Regions from separate parts of the Pseudoalteromonas sp. OFAV1 genome, predicted to be linked through region 2. Evidence: predicted binding sites of a transcription regulator. Region 2 holds the regulator's gene; each other region holds the start of a gene.
What was found. Region 2 encodes MetJ, which represses methionine synthesis genes. Its sites were predicted from a motif close to TAGACGTCTAGACGTCTA; they were not measured.
Positions count from the first base shown of each region.

Region 1: the regulator MetJ is predicted to act here: its motif matches at 2,843-2,860, upstream of L1267_RS14755 (methylenetetrahydrofolate reductase).
Region 3: the regulator MetJ is predicted to act here: its motif matches at 2,058-2,075, upstream of metA (homoserine O-acetyltransferase MetA).

Region 1 covers NZ_JAKGBG010000027.1:15,446-21,075, forward strand. The annotation lists gene L1267_RS14745 (DEAD/DEAH box helicase) at 1-827, shown strand, start outside; gene L1267_RS14750 (sensor domain-containing diguanylate cyclase) at 876-1,844, shown strand; gene L1267_RS14755 (methylenetetrahydrofolate reductase) at 1,841-2,797, opposite strand; gene L1267_RS14760 (M16 family metallopeptidase) at 3,045-5,630, shown strand, end outside.
Region 2 covers NZ_JAKGBG010000005.1:20,037-25,666, reverse strand. The annotation lists gene metL (bifunctional aspartate kinase/homoserine dehydrogenase II) at 1-775, opposite strand, end outside; gene metB (cystathionine gamma-synthase) at 780-2,039, opposite strand; gene metJ (met regulon transcriptional regulator MetJ) at 2,306-2,626, shown strand; gene L1267_RS04280 (malic enzyme-like NAD(P)-binding protein) at 2,714-3,955, opposite strand; gene rpmE (50S ribosomal protein L31) at 4,655-4,870, opposite strand; gene priA (primosomal protein N') at 5,104-5,630, shown strand, end outside.
Region 3 covers NZ_JAKGBG010000010.1:7,780-13,409, forward strand. The annotation lists gene L1267_RS07730 (PilZ domain-containing protein) at 1-82, opposite strand, end outside; gene ettA (energy-dependent translational throttle protein EttA) at 220-1,893, opposite strand; gene metA (homoserine O-acetyltransferase MetA) at 2,140-3,087, shown strand; gene L1267_RS07745 (homocysteine S-methyltransferase family protein) at 3,077-4,144, shown strand; gene metH (methionine synthase) at 4,154-5,630, shown strand, end outside.

The DNA.
Region 1 (5,630 bases), on a different contig from region 2:
ATCACCTGATCAAAGGCAGTATTAAACTCTCAAATATTAGCACCTTGGTATTTGATGAAGCTGATCGCATGCTTGATATGGGTTTTATTGATGAGATTAAACGCATCTTGCGTCATGTGCCAAAAGAGCGCCAAACCTTACTTTTTTCAGCCACATTTGATGACAGTGTTTTTAAACTCAGTAAGCAGTTATTGAATGATCCTAAATTAGTTGAAGTGAATAAGCGTAACTCAGCCGCGGTTGAAATTGAGCAGCTAGTTTATGCAGTTGATGAAGATCGTAAGCGAGAGTTAGTTTCTCATATGATTGGCATGAAAAATTGGCAGCAAGTACTGATCTTCACTCGCACTAAACAAACAGCTGATTTGCTCGCTAAAGAAATGTGTAAAGATGGCTTAAAAACAGAGTCTATCCATGGCGATAAAAGCCAAGGAGCGCGTGATAAAGCACTACAAAACTTTAAATCAGGTGCAACAAGGGTGCTGGTAGCAACGGATGTTGCGGCGCGTGGTCTTGATATTGCTTCACTAAAATATGTGATTAACTATGAGCTGCCTTATGTGGCTGAGGATTACGTACATCGCATTGGTCGCACAGGGCGTGCGGGCGAAAAAGGCGTTGCGATGTCATTAGTTAGCATAGATGAGCAGTGGTTACTGGACGAAATAGATATATTGCTCGACACAAGGCTCACGCCGCAGTGGTTACCAGGTTATGAGCCGGACTTAACAAAAGAGCCAAAACAGGTTCGTAAAAATACAAATAAAGCACGACGTTCCCGCGATAAAAAACGTATTTTAGGGCAAAAAAGTAGGAGACGTTCCTAAATTTGGCGTATATTTATACTATCCTCTGGCTAAAGATGAGAGTTTAGTATGTTAGAAGAGAATAAATGGACGTTTCGCCGCGCTGATAAGCAATTCTCCTTAGCAAAGTGGCAGAAAACAATAGATCTCATGACTGAGCTGTTTTCTGCACCCGCGGGCTTTATAGTCCACAAAACTGATAATGTTTATCGCATTATCGTCTCCAGTGAGCAGCAAGAAAACCCCTATGAGGCGGGGGCCGAGTTAAGTGCTGACGATAATATTTTCTGTAAAAAAGTACTGCGTGATATGGCACCGCTCTATGTTGATCATGCCAGTCAAGATAGTCAATGGGATGACAGCCCGCTGGTAAAAGATGGCTTTGAGTCTTATCTTGGAGTGCCTATTAGCTGGCCAAGTGGTGACCCGTTTGGTACTTTTTGCGTAATGGATTTTAAACAAACCCATTATCAACAGAGCTTTTTAGAATTGATAGAACAGCTTCGCGATATGGTCGAAGATGACCTTGCGCTTTTAGACAACTTCACACAGATGCGTGAAATTGCCATGCTCGATTCACTGACCAATATTTATAACCGCCGTGCAATAGACCTGCTTTGCCAACATAAATTAAATATATCGAAACGTCTTGGTTTTGATATTAGTTGTTTATTTATCGATATAAATAGCTTTAAACCACTCAATGATACGTATGACCATGAAGTGGGCGATCTCGCACTGATTTGTTTAGCCGACACCATGAAAGAATGCCTACGTGAAACCGATATTATCGGCCGCCTAGGGGGCGATGAGTTTATTGCCTTATTGCAAGTTCAGCCCGGTGATTGCATAGACAGTATCGCTGATAAGCTTAATACCGCTTTTCAGATAAATTTAGAAAAGCGGGGCATTCCTGTCACGAGTTTAAGTATTGGCTCAGGGGTAATAGCTCAGCCAAAAGAAAATTTTGCTGAGCTATTAAAGCGGGCAGATGAAGATATGTATGAGAAAAAGCAAGCCTCGAAGGCGGCACGCTAAGCTATTTGCTTCTCAGCTAGGTTTAATTCCATGATTGCTTTTAGTAAACGGTAAAGATTGATTGATGCATCAATTTCTTCTTTACGGTTAGTTAAGCTCTCAATATTTAAACCTAGCGGTACATCTAAATGTGCGCAGCTTTGTAAAATTAAGTCGAGATTTTCACGGCAGATACGCACTGATTCGCTTAAAGTATTTGCAGCATCGAGCATACGGTACTTAGTTGCCTCAGGTACAGAAATACCCAACCATTCCATAAACTCTAAAGTTTTTTCACCACCACAAGGGGTAAACGTTAAAATAATGCGTTTTGGTGTTGTGCCTTGTGCTTTACAGCTGCGAGCATAACTGGTGATCAAGTCTATTGTCGCTTGGGCATTATAGACGGCTTGCGAAATAAAAAATTGACAGCCTTGCTGTGTTTTTTTAAGTAGTCTTTCATGTTCATTTCGCTTGCTCGCATGGCGCTCAGCAATCGTAACACCACCTAAAAATACATCACTATTTTGCTCTGCTAAGGTTTTGTATGCATCAGGTAGGCTTAATTTGATATCACCATCAGATGATGGACTACCGACTAGCACTAAGTTTTTTAACTCAAACTCATTACGAGTTTCGTTTAGCCATTCGGTAAATTCAGCTTCGCCACGCTGGGCAACACTTTTATAGGTGATAACATCTTGCTGAGATAAGTTACGTAATAACTTAGAATACTCACGCGGGTCGACAGTCTCTTTGAATGGGAAAGGGCGCGGAATCGCTGTACGGCTGCTTTCATCTTGAATGTCATAAATGATTACACCATCGTATTCAATTTCGTGTAAACGACCAAGAAGCTTTTGCGCAATAGTTTCTAATGTGGCTTTATCTGTGCCTGATTTTGGCGGTGTAGTACCAATTAGGTAGACGCCTTGATTGGTGTCTTCAATTTTCTCTTGTAGTGACAAAGCCATAATCCTCATTCCAGCTCGTGCTCATGTCTATGACAAACAATATAGCAGCCATTTAGACGTCTAGATAGATTTTTTTCATGAAAGTTTTTCAATGACTATGAATTTTACTCATATTGAAAGCCGAGCGTTTCGCTAAATTGACACACCTGTTTACATAAATTATTGCACTGGCTCTCATATTTTCTGGCACTTTGATGCATAATCAATCAGCAATGATCATGAAAAAAATAACTAACAAGGGAACATTATGAAATTTAGATTACTAGCAACCAGTGTTGCTGTAACGCTAGCACTAAGTGGCTGCGCGAGTAATTCACAGTCAACTATGGTTAAAGAAGTCGAAATTGAGCAGCTAGCAAGCCAAGACGATAGTCGTGTATTCAGCCAAGACTACCTTTTAGAAGAGCTTGATAATGGCCTTCGCGTGATGGTGGTAAAAACCGATTACCCAGATGTAGTTTCACTGCAAATTCCGGTATCGGTAGGTTCACGTAACGAAGTTGAAGCAGGTAAAACCGGTTTTGCACACTTCTTTGAGCATATGATGTTTAAAGGCTCTGAAAAATTCCCGCAAGATGTGTATTCAGATATTTTAAAGAATTCAGGTGTTGATAATCGCGCGTACACGACCAACGATTACACTAACTATCACTTAAACTTTTCAAAAGAGCACTTAGACAAAGTACTCGAAATCGAAGCCGATATTTTCCAAAACCTCACATACAGTGAAGAACAGTTCCGCACTGAAGCGCTTACTGTTAAAGGTGAGTATCTAAAGAATAATGCCAGCCCAATTCGCAAGTTACTTTCTGCTGTTCGTAACGAAGCATTCGAAAAGCACACGTATAAGCATACCACGATGGGCTTTTTTGAAGACATTGAAGCTATGCCTGATCAAATGGCATATGGTAAAGAGTTTTTCGCTAAATTTTATAAACCAGAGTATGTATCTTTAGTCATTGTTGGTGATGTTGATCCACAAGAAACCATGGCAATGGTGAAAAAGCATTGGGGTAACTGGAAAAAGGGCGATTACCAAGCAGAAATTCCTGTTGAGCCAAAACAACAAGCTGCAAAATATGTACATGAAAAAAATGATGGTTTACCAGGTCACTGGTTGCTTGTGTCTTACAAAGGCACGGCATGGGATCCAACCCAAAAAGACCGTGCAGCCCTTGATTTAATCTCGCAGCTTTATTTCTCTAACAACTCGGCACTTTATCAAGAGCTAGTTGTTGATAAACAAATTGCTAGCCAAATGTTTACCTATAACCCAGATACTAAAGATCCGGGTTTATTACATGTGTTTGTAAAAGTCGAAAACGAAGCGGACCTTGCTAAAGCCCGTGATGCGATTAACCGTACTTATGCACAAGCACGTACTGAGTTAGTTGATGCACAAAAGTTAGCGGATTTAAAATCAAACCTTAAATACAGCTTTATTAATGGTCTTGATTCATCGCAGTCAATTGCGTCAACGCTTGCAAGCTACATGCATTTTGAGCGCGACCCTGAGGTTATTAACCAACTGTACGCAACTGCTGATAGCATCACTCCTGAAGATATCAAAGCGGTAGCAAACAAGTATTTTGTTGATTCAAGCCGCACTACTGTGACAATGTCGGCGCTTGATAAAGTGGCTGGTTTTGAACAAGAGGTTGATTTAAACGCGCTGGTTGCAAGTATTGAACAAGCCCCAACAGAACGTCACTTTAAAGTACTTGATAAAACAAATAGCTCACCTTTAGTTGATGTTAACTGGTTATTTAATACCGGTGCAGCGGCTGATCCACAAGGTAAAAAAGGTTTAGCTGCACTCACTGCTGCGATGATAGCGCAAGGTGGCTCAGAAACTATGAGCTATAAAGATATTCAAAAAGCCTTATACCCATTGGCGGGAAGCTTTGGCTATCAAATCGATAAAGAAATGATTTCAATACGTGGCCGTGTGCACAAAGACAATGCAGCGAAGTGGTATGCACTTGTTAGCGACCAGTTGTTAAACCCTGGCTTTAGAGAAGATGATTTCAAGCGTCTGAAAAAAGAGCTTATCGATAGCATTAAAGCAGGCCTTAAAGCATCAAATGACGAAGAGTTAGGTAAAGAAGTGCTTTATCATCAGCTTTATAAAGGTCACCCATACGAAAGCTATAACTATGGTGATTTATCAGACCTTGAAGCGTTGACACTTGACGATGTGAAAGCGTTTTATGCTAAGCAGTTTACTCAATCAAAATTAACGGTTGGTTTAATTGGTGCTATTCCAAGTGAAGTTAAATCAGCAATGATGAAAGATTTAACATCGCTTCCACAAGGTAAAGAAAGCCGCTTAATGATCCCAGATGCACCAGCGCTAAAAGGTCATCATGCGACTATTGTTGAAAAATCAGCGCAATCTACCGCTGTATCATTTGGTTTCCCAATCGATACTATTCGTAGCAGCGATGACTGGACAGCGCTTTGGTTAGTTCGCTCTTACTTTGGCGAACACCGCAGCTCAAACAGCTTCTTGTATCAGCGCATTCGTCAAACACGTGGTATGAACTATGGTGACTACGCGTATATTGAGTACTTCCCGCGTGGTATGTTCCAAACAAAACCTGATGCTAATTTAGGTCGTTCAGAGCAAATTTTCCAAGTATGGTTACGTCCGCTTCGTTCTAACAACGATGCGCACTTTGCAACGCGTACAGCGTTATTTGAGCTTGATAAGCTAATTAAAAATGGCATCAGCAAAGAAGATTTTGAAGCGACTCGTAACTTCTTAATTAACTTTGTGCCACAAATGGTTGCAAGCCAAGATCGCCAATTAGGCTATGCGCTTGATAGTGAG
Region 2 (5,630 bases):
ATAACGTCTTTGCATGCAGTACTGGGTTGCCTAAGCGCGCTAATAAGTTTGCTTGCTCACGACATACCTTGGCGTATTTAACCGCATTTTTAACCTTACGAGGGTCAGTGCTAAATACCCCTTGTGTGTCTGTCCAAATAGACACTTGTTTAGCAAAAGTATAACTGGCCAGTAATGTGGCGCTGTAATCACTGCCATTACGGCCTAAAGTAACCGTATTACCTTGGCAATCTGCGGCAATGAAGCCCGTTACTACGTTGATATGTGATTTGCTAATCGTATCACTGCATTGCTGCTGGTTTTTTTGATGTAAAAGCTGGCCATCATTTAAAGTAAATAGCTGCCTTGCATCAACATCTTGTGCAGCAATACCCAACTGATTTAAGTAAGCCGCCAACAAGCGCGCCGACCACACTTCACCATGTGCAAGTAAAGGTGCTTCAAGTAACTGTTGCTGACTAATTAATTCGTTTAATACAGCAAGTTCATCTTTTAACTGTGCCAACGCCTGTTGTTTATTTTGGCCTGTAAGTAACTGCTCAATAAGCGCACGTTGATTATTATCAATAAGCAGTAGAATATCACTAACAGCTTGACTATCTTGCTGATGGTAACTTTGCCAAAGCTTTACTAAAGTATCGGTTGTTTTACCCGATGCCGACACAACAACGCAATCGCCCTGCTCCGTATTCGCTAAAACAATGTTAGCCACCGCATGATAGCGTTCTGCCGAGCTTAAGCTTGAGCCACCAAATTTATGAACAATATTTACCATTTTTCTACCACAATGCCGTATGTGCTGGCGTTAACTTAAATGACGCGTTTTGTTGTGTATTTTGCTGTGTTTGCTTAACTTCAGCTTTTGTAACTTGCTGGCCTTGACCTGGTTTTACTAAATTAAAAACACGGTCTAAATCGGCAATAAGGTCTTTTACGTCTTCAATGCCTACAGAAATACGAATAAGGGTATCACCGACACCAGCTTCAAGACGGGCTTTAGGCTCCATACCTGCGTGTGTCATCGTTGCAGGGTGACAAATCAAGCTTTCTACCCCACCTAGTGACTCAGCAAGGCTAAAATCTTTAAGGCTGGTTAAAAACGCTGCTGCATCGTTAATGTCGCCTTTAATATCAAAGCTCACCATACCACCAAAACCGCGTTGCTGTGCTTTAGCAAGCTCATGCTGTGGGTGTGATGCAAGGCCTGGGTAATAAACTTGGCTTACATAAGGTGAGTTTTCTAAATACTCAGCAATTGCAAAGGCATTTTCTTGGTGCTGCTTCAAACGTACATTTAAAGTACGTAAACCACGAAGTGTTAAGTAGCTATCAAATGGTGCACCAGTAATACCAATGTTATTCGCCCACCAAGCAAGCTTATCGCCTAGCTCTTGCGTTGCAGCAATCACTGCACCGCCCACTACATCAGAGTGACCATTAATATATTTAGTGGTTGAGTGCACAACAATATCAACACCAAACTCAATGGGGTTTTGTAATGCAGGTGATAAGAAGGTGTTATCAGCCGCAACCAAAGCACCACACTGCTTAGCAATACTAGTAATTGCTTTAATATCTGTTAAACGCAAGATTGGGTTACTTGGCGTTTCAATCCAAATCAACTTAGGTTTAATCGCTAAAATTTCTTGGAGATTTTCAGTTTTAGTTAAATCCAAAACTTTTAGTTTTAACAGGCCACGTTTTTCAAGCGAGGTGAATAAACGGTAACTACCGCCATAACAGTCATGTGGGATCACTAACGTATCGTCACTGTTTAACAGCTGAGTTGCTAAATGCACTGCAGACATACCTGTTGCAGTAATAATGCCTCTTGCACCCCCTTCAAGCTCAGCTAAAGTTTCAGCTAAGATATCGCGATTCGGATTACCACTGCGGCCATAGTCATACTGGCGTTTAGTATCAAAGTCAGCAAATGAATAGGTGGTTGATAAGTATAGAGGTGGCACAACCGCACCATGATGCTTATCGGCTTCGATGCCGTGACGAACCGCTATCGTCGCTTTATTTTTTTCACTCATTTCATCACCTATTCATAAATTGGATGTTTAGACGTCTAAAAGGTTAGATGATCGACTATGAGAAGTCAAAGTATTTATAGCTCACAATAGAAGTTTATACATTTACACTACTAGATGGCTAAATAACTAGTATTTGACTATCTTTTTTAAAGAGATAGAATTTCCGCATCTTGCGCGATGAGAAATACTAATTACCTTTACGAAGTGTTCTATTTTGAATTGGTATCTCGCGTAAATAACTGACAACCGAGGCAACGAAATAACTTATGGCTAAATGGAACGGTGAATACATTCACCCATATGCAGAACACGGTAAAAAATCAGAACAAGTAAAAAAGATTACCGTATCGATCCCACTTAATGTATTAAAAGTATTAACTGATGAGCGTACACGTCGTCAGATCAATAACTTACGTCATGCGACGAATAGTGAGTTATTGTGTGAAGCTTTCCTACATGCTTTTACAGGCCAACCATTACCAAATGACGATGACCTTCGTAAAGACAACCCTGAAAAGGTGCCAGAAGAAGTTAAAAAGATTATGCAAGAAATGGGGTTAGATATCCCTGTTCTTGATTCAGAGTAAGTATTTCGGCCATCGGATCACCGCCGATAGCCACAGGCATAAAAAAACTCAGCTTAGGCTGAGTTTTTTTATTAGCGTTAATTAAGTTTAACGCATGTAATCTTCTGGCATCTCAATTTGCGCAACCCCTGACTCTACTGCCGCCTCAGCAACAGCACGAGCAATACGTGGTAATAAACGCGGGTCCATTGGCTTAGGAATGATGTACTCGGCACCAAACTCTAGTGACTCAACGCCAGCCGCTTTTAATACTTCGCTTGGTACAGGCTCTTTTGCAATGCTTCGAATAGCATGCACAGCTGCAATTTTCATTTCATCATTAATAGCCGTTGCTCGCACATCTAGCGCACCACGGAAAATAAACGGGAAACAAAGCACGTTATTCACTTGGTTAGGGAAGTCTGAACGACCCGTTGCCATAATTAAATCGTTACGTGCACTGTGTGCAACTTCCGGAGCAATCTCAGGATCTGGGTTTGAACACGCAAACACCACTGGCTTATCTGCCATCAGTTTAAGATCATCGGCAGTTAATAGATTAGGACCAGATACACCTACAAACACATCAGCATCAGCAATAACGTCTTGTAATGTACGCTTATCAGTATTGTTAGCAAATAATTGCTTATACTCATTTAAGTCATCACGACGAGTGTGGATCACACCTTTACGGTCAAGCATATAGATGTGCTCACGCAGTGCGCCACATTTTATTAATAGCTCCATACAAGCAACTGCAGCTGCACCGGCACCTAAACATACGATAATTGCATCTTCGATGTCTTTACCTTGTACTTCAAGGGCATTAAGCATACCAGCAGCGGTAACAATAGCAGTGCCATGTTGGTCATCGTGGAAAACTGGAATATCGCAACGCTCGATAAGCGCTTTTTCGATTTCAAAACACTCTGGCGCTTTAATATCTTCTAGATTGATACCACCAAACGTATCAGCGATGTTAGCAACCGTATTAATGAAGTCTTCTGTTGTGCGATGTTTTACTTCAATATCAATTGAATCAAGGCCAGCAAAACGTTTGAATAGTAACGCTTTACCTTCCATTACAGGTTTTGATGCAAGCGGGCCCAAGTTACCTAATCCTAGAATTGCGGTACCGTTTGAAATAACCGCAACCATGTTACCTTTACCTGTGTACTTATAGGCATTTGCTGGATCAGCAGCAATTTCGCGGACCGGTTCAGCCACACCTGGGCTATAAGCTAAAGCGAGATCGTTAACCGTTTCGGCTGGCTTAGTTAGTTCAACACTAATTTTACCTGGAACGGGGTGAGCGTGGTAATGTAATGCTTTTTCACGAAAATCTGACATAACGCGATAGTATCCTGCAAAAAGTTAAAAAGTGAGAGAGCTTGCATCTGTACGATACCTGTAATGTATAAAAATTCCAAGTATTATCAGGTCTATCCTGTTATAAGCTATATCGCTTAATTTTAAAGGATTTCCCAACAATTTCTGTGCATAGTTGCGATTAATCAAACATAAAAATCAACCTATTTATGGCCTTTTAAGCGCGTGATTTTGTATTTTATATGCACGAACACTGCAAATAGCCGAAATTAGCCTAAAACAGCCATTTCAACGAAGTTCACAGCATTTACTCACGAAATTATTTAAATTTATTATTTTTAATAACTTTTAGATACCAATACGCTTAATTAAGTAGTCTATTTTGAGGCAATGAAACCTTGTTGATAGCAAGGCAAAAATTTCGTTATTTAGTTGTGTTCTAAATCAGAAATTTTTAACGCAGGTAGCGACAGGTTTAATCCCTCAAAATGATTAAGTATTATTGCGGATTGGTATACTCATTTATACAAAAAAGAATATAGCCAAGGGGTGGCACTTTGTCTCTACAATTAACGACATAATGGGCATAACAGCCAGAAATAGTTATGCAAAGGAAATGAGTGAAGATGATAAGTAAGTGTCAGCGTTAATAACGAATTTTGTGAATTTTAGCCATAAAAAAAGCACCCTAAGGTGCTTCTTTTAACTAAACAGCAGAAATTACTTCTTGCTGCTAAGTGCACCGAAGCGCTTGTTGAAACGATCAACACGGCCGCCAGTGTCTAAAATCTTTTGCTTACCAGTGTAAAACGGGTGACACTCAGAACATACGTCTAAGTGGATGTCTTTACAAAGAGTTGAGCTAGTTTCGAATTTGTTACCACATGAACAAGTTGCAGTGATAGCTTCGTACTTAGGGTGAATACCTTCTTTCATAGGGAACCTCTAGTTAAGGCCGTATCGCTCTCCAAACCCGAAGTCTGGCACCATACGCAGTTAATACAATTAATAGGCCGCGTATTTTATAGCTCAAGTGACCTTGCGACAAGCTTTAAATACATATTTCGCTAAAAAAATAATCAAGTGGCTTGTTGTTCAGTATTTGTTGGTAGGTTTTTAACCGTAATTTTAGTACATTATCTTTCCGTCTTTGTTTCAGTAGAGTTGTTATGCACTTTGTAGAAGTTGCCATAAAAGTCCCTTTACAGCGTACCTTCGATTATAAAGTTGAACAGCTGCTGCACAGCCCTGAGTTAAAGCCAGGCATGCGCGTTCGCGTGCCATTTGGTAGTCAAAAAAAGGTTGCAGTGGTGTTGGCTCTAAAAACATCAACCGATGTTCCCGCTGACAAAATAAAGCCGATTATAGACGTAATAGACGACACGCCAGTTTTATCTGAGCAACATTTAGCGCTTCTGAAATTCACTGCACGCTACTACTGTTATCCATTGGGTGAAACCATTCATACGGCACTTCCGGCTGCATTAAGACAAGGCGAATGCCCTGATAAAACCAGCATTAACATGGTTGAGCTGACCGAAAAAGGTGCAAAGCTGCCGTCGCTAAAAGCAAAAACCCAGTTAAGTTTATTAAAGCAGCTAGCCGAATCGGGCAAATCATCGGTTACAGAATTAAAAGCACTCGGATTTACAAAAAAAACCATCGATAGCCTGCTCGACAAACAACTGATCACTCA
Region 3 (5,630 bases), on a different contig from region 2:
GACAGTGATAGTCGTTACCTTCTATATGAAGGACAGCTGGGCAAGAAAATAGCACCCTAGAAAACTCTCTGCGTTCATTCATGTCTCTATTCTCCATACTTTTTAGCCTAAACAGTATAGTTCAATATGAAATGAATGAGAGAAAACAGCTGATAATTACTGATGAAAGTTAATAGTTATAGAAAAGCCCCTTAATAGGGGCTTTTTAATATCAGCTAATTAGCCAATTTTTTTGTATTTAATACGCTTAGGTTGTGCTGCTTCGGCGCCTAAGGTTTTCTTCAACCACTCTTCGTATTCTGTGTAGTTACCATCGAAGAAGTTAATTTGGCCTTCGTCACGGTAATCAAGAATATGTGTAGCAATACGGTCAAGGAACCAACGGTCATGCGAGATACACATTACACAGCCAGGGAACTCTAAAATAGCGTTCTCAAGTGCACGTAGTGTTTCAACGTCTAGGTCATTGGTTGGCTCATCCAGAAGTAATACGTTACCACCAGCTTTTAACAGCTTAGCTAGGTGTAAACGGTTGCGCTCACCACCTGATAGATCTTTAACGAATTTTTGTTGGTCGTTACCTTTGAAGTTAAAGCGGCCAACATAGGCACGGCTTGGGAATTCAAAGTTACCAATTTTCAAAACGTCTTGGCCGTTTGAGATTTCTTGGAAAACAGTGTTGCTCTCGTCCATGTTGCCACGGAACTGATCAACAGTTGCAAGCTCTACTGTTTCACCAACAATGATCTCACCGCTATCAGGCTTTTCTTCACCGCTTAGCATTTTGAATAGCGTTGATTTACCTGCACCATTGGCACCGATAATACCTACGATAGCGCCTTTAGGCATTGCAAAGTTTAAGTCATCAATTAATACGCGGTCGCCAAAGCTCTTCTTCAGGCCTTTCACTTCGATAACTTGGTCACCTAAGCGTGGACCCGGTGGAATGAATAGCTCATTCGTTTCGTTACGCTTTTGGTAATCATTTTGTTGAAGCTCTGAGAACTGTGCCATACGTGCTTTAGACTTAGCTTGACGGCCTTTCGGGTTTGAACGAACCCATTCAAGTTCTTGTGCGATTGATTTTTGACGTGCTTTTTCAGATTTCTGTTCTTGTTGTAAACGTAAATCTTTTTGCTCAAGCCACGATGAATAGTTACCTTCCCAAGGAATACCTTCACCACGGTCAAGCTCTAAAATCCAACCTGCTACGTTATCTAAGAAGTAACGGTCGTGGGTTACAGCAACCACAGTACCTTCGTAGTCGTGTAAGAAGCGTTCTAACCAAGCAACTGACTCAGCGTCTAAGTGGTTAGTCGGTTCGTCAAGAATAAGCATATCTGGTTTTTCAAGTAGTAAACGGCAGATCGCAACTCGGCGACGCTCACCACCCGAAAGGTGTTCAATTTTTGCATCCCAAGGTGGTAGGCGTAATGCATCAGCTGCACGCTCTAACACGTTATCAATATTGTGACCATCGTGTGCTTGGATGATAGCTTCAAGCTCACCTTGCTCTTTAGCAAGCGCATCGAAGTCTGCACCGTCCATTGCATACTCGTTGTATACTTCATCTAGGCGATTTAATGCATTTTTAACTTCGCTTACCGCTTCTTCTACTGTTTCGCGAACTGTTTTGTTCTCGTCTAGCTGCGGTTCTTGCGGTAAGTAACCGATTTTAGTGCCTGGTTGAGGGCGAGCTTCACCTTCAAAGTCTTGGTCAACACCGGCCATAATGCGCAGTAACGTCGATTTACCTGCACCGTTTAGACCTAGCACACCAATTTTTGCGCCTGGGAAAAAGTGTAAAGAAATATCTTTTAAGATAGTGCGCTTAGGTGGCACAACCTTAGATACTCGACTCATCGAGAATATAAACTTGTCTGGTAACACCATGAAAGAAGCCTTCAATTTATAATAAAAATTAACAGCAAGTATTGTATACCCAAACTACCTCAAAATACAGAATTCAGCGTTTATGATAGGCTTAATATCAAGGTGTTATTTACTCAAAGAGTCATACATTTTAATTAATGACCACTCAGAAATATCACTTCATTTGGACATCTAAACATCTAGAGGTTGAAATTTCTAACTATCCGTTCATAATTAGCACTCTAATATGTATGCTCGGAGCCCGCTATGCCCATTACAGTAAAAGATGAATTGCCAGCTATTGCAAAGTTACGTCAGGAAAACGTGTTTGTAATGCCAAAAAGCCGTGCGAAAACGCAAGAGATTCGCCCAATGCGTTTGGCCATCTTAAACTTAATGCCAAACAAAGTAGAAACCGAGGTGCAGTTTATTCGCTTACTAGCTAACTCACCGCTACAAGTTAATGTTGAGCTGTTGCGCTTAGATACCCACCGCAGCAGTAGTAACTCTGAGCAGCACTTAGATACGTTTTATCGTTATTTTTCTGAGGTAAAAGACAATAACTACGATGCCATGATCATCACGGGTGCGCCGCTTGCACATTTAGAGTATGACGATGTTGTCTATTGGGATGAACTTAAAGTGATTTTAGACTGGGCTGAGCAGCATGTTACCTCTACGCTGTTTTCGTGTTGGGCGGCCCATGCGGGGCTTTATCACCACTATGGTCTTAAGCGTGAACTTAAACCAAATAAGTTAAGTGGTGTATTTACCCACAAAAGCTATTTTGACCACGCAGCACTCACCCGTGGCTTTGATGATACCTTTTTAGTGCCACACTCTCGCTATGGTCATATTGATATTGATAAGATCACTGCCTGTGATGATTTGGTGGTGTTAGCTGGTTCTGAGCGAGTTGGTGCCTATTTAATTAAGAATAAGTCTGGCAGCCAAGTGTATATTACAGGTCATCCAGAGTACGATGCGCATACCTTAAAAGAAGAGTACCTGCGTGATAGCGAGAAGTCTGCAGACGCACCTAAACCAGAAAATTATTTCCCAGATGATAACCCTGATAACGAACCATCGAAAACATGGCAAAGTCATGCCTTTTTATTGTTTTCGAATTGGTTAAACTATTATGTGTACCAAACTACACCGTATGATATTAACTTAGTTAGCCAAGACGTAAGGACTAACAACTATGCCGAGTAATGCAGTGAATAAACGCGAACAATTGACCGAGGCGCTGAAACAGCGAATTTTAATCCTCGATGGCGCGATGGGCACCATGATCCAAGAACATAAATTAGAAGAGCAAGACTATCGCGGTGAGCGCTTTAAAGACTGGCATGTACTTATTAAAGGCAATAATGACTTATTAAGTCTGACTCAGCCAAAGATCATTGCTGATATTCACCGTGCTTACTTAGAAGCCGGTGCCGATATCATCGAAACCAATACCTTTAATGCCACGACTATTTCGATGGAAGATTACGATATGGCGAGTCTTAGTCGCGAAATCAACCTCGAGTCAGCGAAACTTGCGCGCGGCGTGTGTGATGAGTTTGAAGCAAAAGATCCAAGTAAACCGCGTTATGTAGCGGGTGTGCTTGGGCCAACGTCAAAAACCTGCTCTATTTCACCAGATGTAAATGACCCAGGTTATCGCAATATCAATTTTGATAAGCTGGTGGCTGCGTATGTTGAGTCGACACTGGCACTGATGGAAGGTGGCGCAGACCTTATTTTGATTGAAACCATCTTTGATACGCTTAATGCAAAAGCCGCTTCGTTTGCCGTAGAAGAAGCTTTCGAGCAAGCTGGTCGTAGTTTGCCTGTGATGATCTCAGGCACCATTACCGATGCCTCTGGTCGTACTTTATCAGGACAAACCACCGAAGCATTTTATAACTCTATTCGCCATATTAAACCGCTCTCAATTGGCCTCAACTGCGCCCTTGGCCCAGACTTACTGCGCCAGTATGTTGAAGAGTTATCGCGTGTTTGTGAAACCTTTACCTCGGTGCATCCAAATGCAGGTTTACCGAACGAATTTGGTGAATATGATTTAGAAGCCCCTGAAATGGCTAAAGAAATTATCGATTGGGGCAAATCTGGCTTTATTAACATTGTAGGTGGTTGTTGTGGCACCACACCGGCTCATATTAAGGCGTTTGCGAAAGGCCTGAGTGGTGTTAAGCCTCGCCAACTGCCTAAGCTTGAAGTGCGTATGCGCTTATCGGGCCTTGAAGCGTGCAACTTAAACTAGGAAACCGACATGACTGACCAAATTGCTGTATTTACTAACGTCGGTGAGCGTACCAATGTAACTGGCTCGGCTAAGTTTAAGCGCTTGATCATGGAAGAAGATTACGAGACCGCTCTCGATGTTGCCCGTGAACAAGTAGAAAATGGCGCGCAAGTGATTGATATCAATATGGATGAAGCCATGTTGGACTCAAAAGCGGCGATGGTAAAGTTTTTAAACTTAATTGCCTCAGAGCCTGATATCTCAAAAGTACCTATCATGGTCGACTCATCGAAATGGGATGTGATTGAAGCTGGCTTAAAGTGTATTCAAGGCAAAGCCATTGTTAACTCAATTTCACTAAAAGAAGGTGAAGAGCCATTCATCCGCCAAGCTAAACTAATTAAGCGCTTTGGCGCTGCTGCGGTTGTAATGGCGTTTGATGAAAAAGGGCAAGCTGAAACTGCTGATCGTAAGTTCGAGATTTGTCAGCGAAGCTACAAAATACTCGTTGATGATATTGGCTTTCCACCAGAAGACATTATTTTTGACCCGAACATTTTTGCTGTTGCAACGGGCATTGAAGAGCACGATAACTACGCTGTTGAGTTTATCGAAGGTACACGTCGAATCAAGCAAGGCTTACCGCATTGTAAAGTGTCGGGTGGTGTATCGAATGTGTCGTTTTCGTTCCGCGGCAACAACCCAGTGCGTGAAGCTATTCACTCAGTGTTTTTATACCACGCGATTAAAGCGGGTATGGATATGGGCATTGTAAATGCTGGTCAATTAGCGGTTTACGACGATATCCCCGAAGAGCTGCGAAAAGCTGTAGAAGATGTGATCCTCAATACCGACCCAGGTGCTGGTGAGCGACTTGTTGAACTTGCACCAAAATACTCAGGTATGGCGCAAGCAGAGAAAGTAGAAGATTTAGAGTGGCGTACTTGGCCTGTTGAAAAGCGCCTTGAACATGCGTTAGTAAAAGGCATTACCGAGTATATAGACGAAGATACTGAAGAGTGCCGTAAGAGCAAAGCTAAGCCTATCGAAGTGATTGAAGGCCCGCTGATGGACGGCATGAACGTAGTAGGCGACTTATTCGGTGCAGGTAAAATGTTCTTACCTCAGGTTGTTAAATCTGCTCGTGTAATGAAACGCGCCGTTGCCTATCTTGATCCTTTCATTGAAGCAGAAAAAGAAGAGGGCGCAACCAACGGTAAAGTGGTTATGGCAACCGTTAAGGGCGACGTACACGACATTGGTAAGAATATCGTAGGCGTTGTACTGCAGTGTAATAACTACGAGGTTATCGACCTTGGTGTAATGGTGCCGGCAGAGAAAATCTTGCAAACAGCCATTGACGAAAAAGCCGACATTATTGGATTATCAGGGCTGATTACCCCATCGCTTGATGAAATGGTGCATGTTGCCAAAGAAATGACCCGTCGTGGTTTTGAATTACCGCTTTTGATTGGTGGTGCAACAACGTCAAAAGCGCATACCG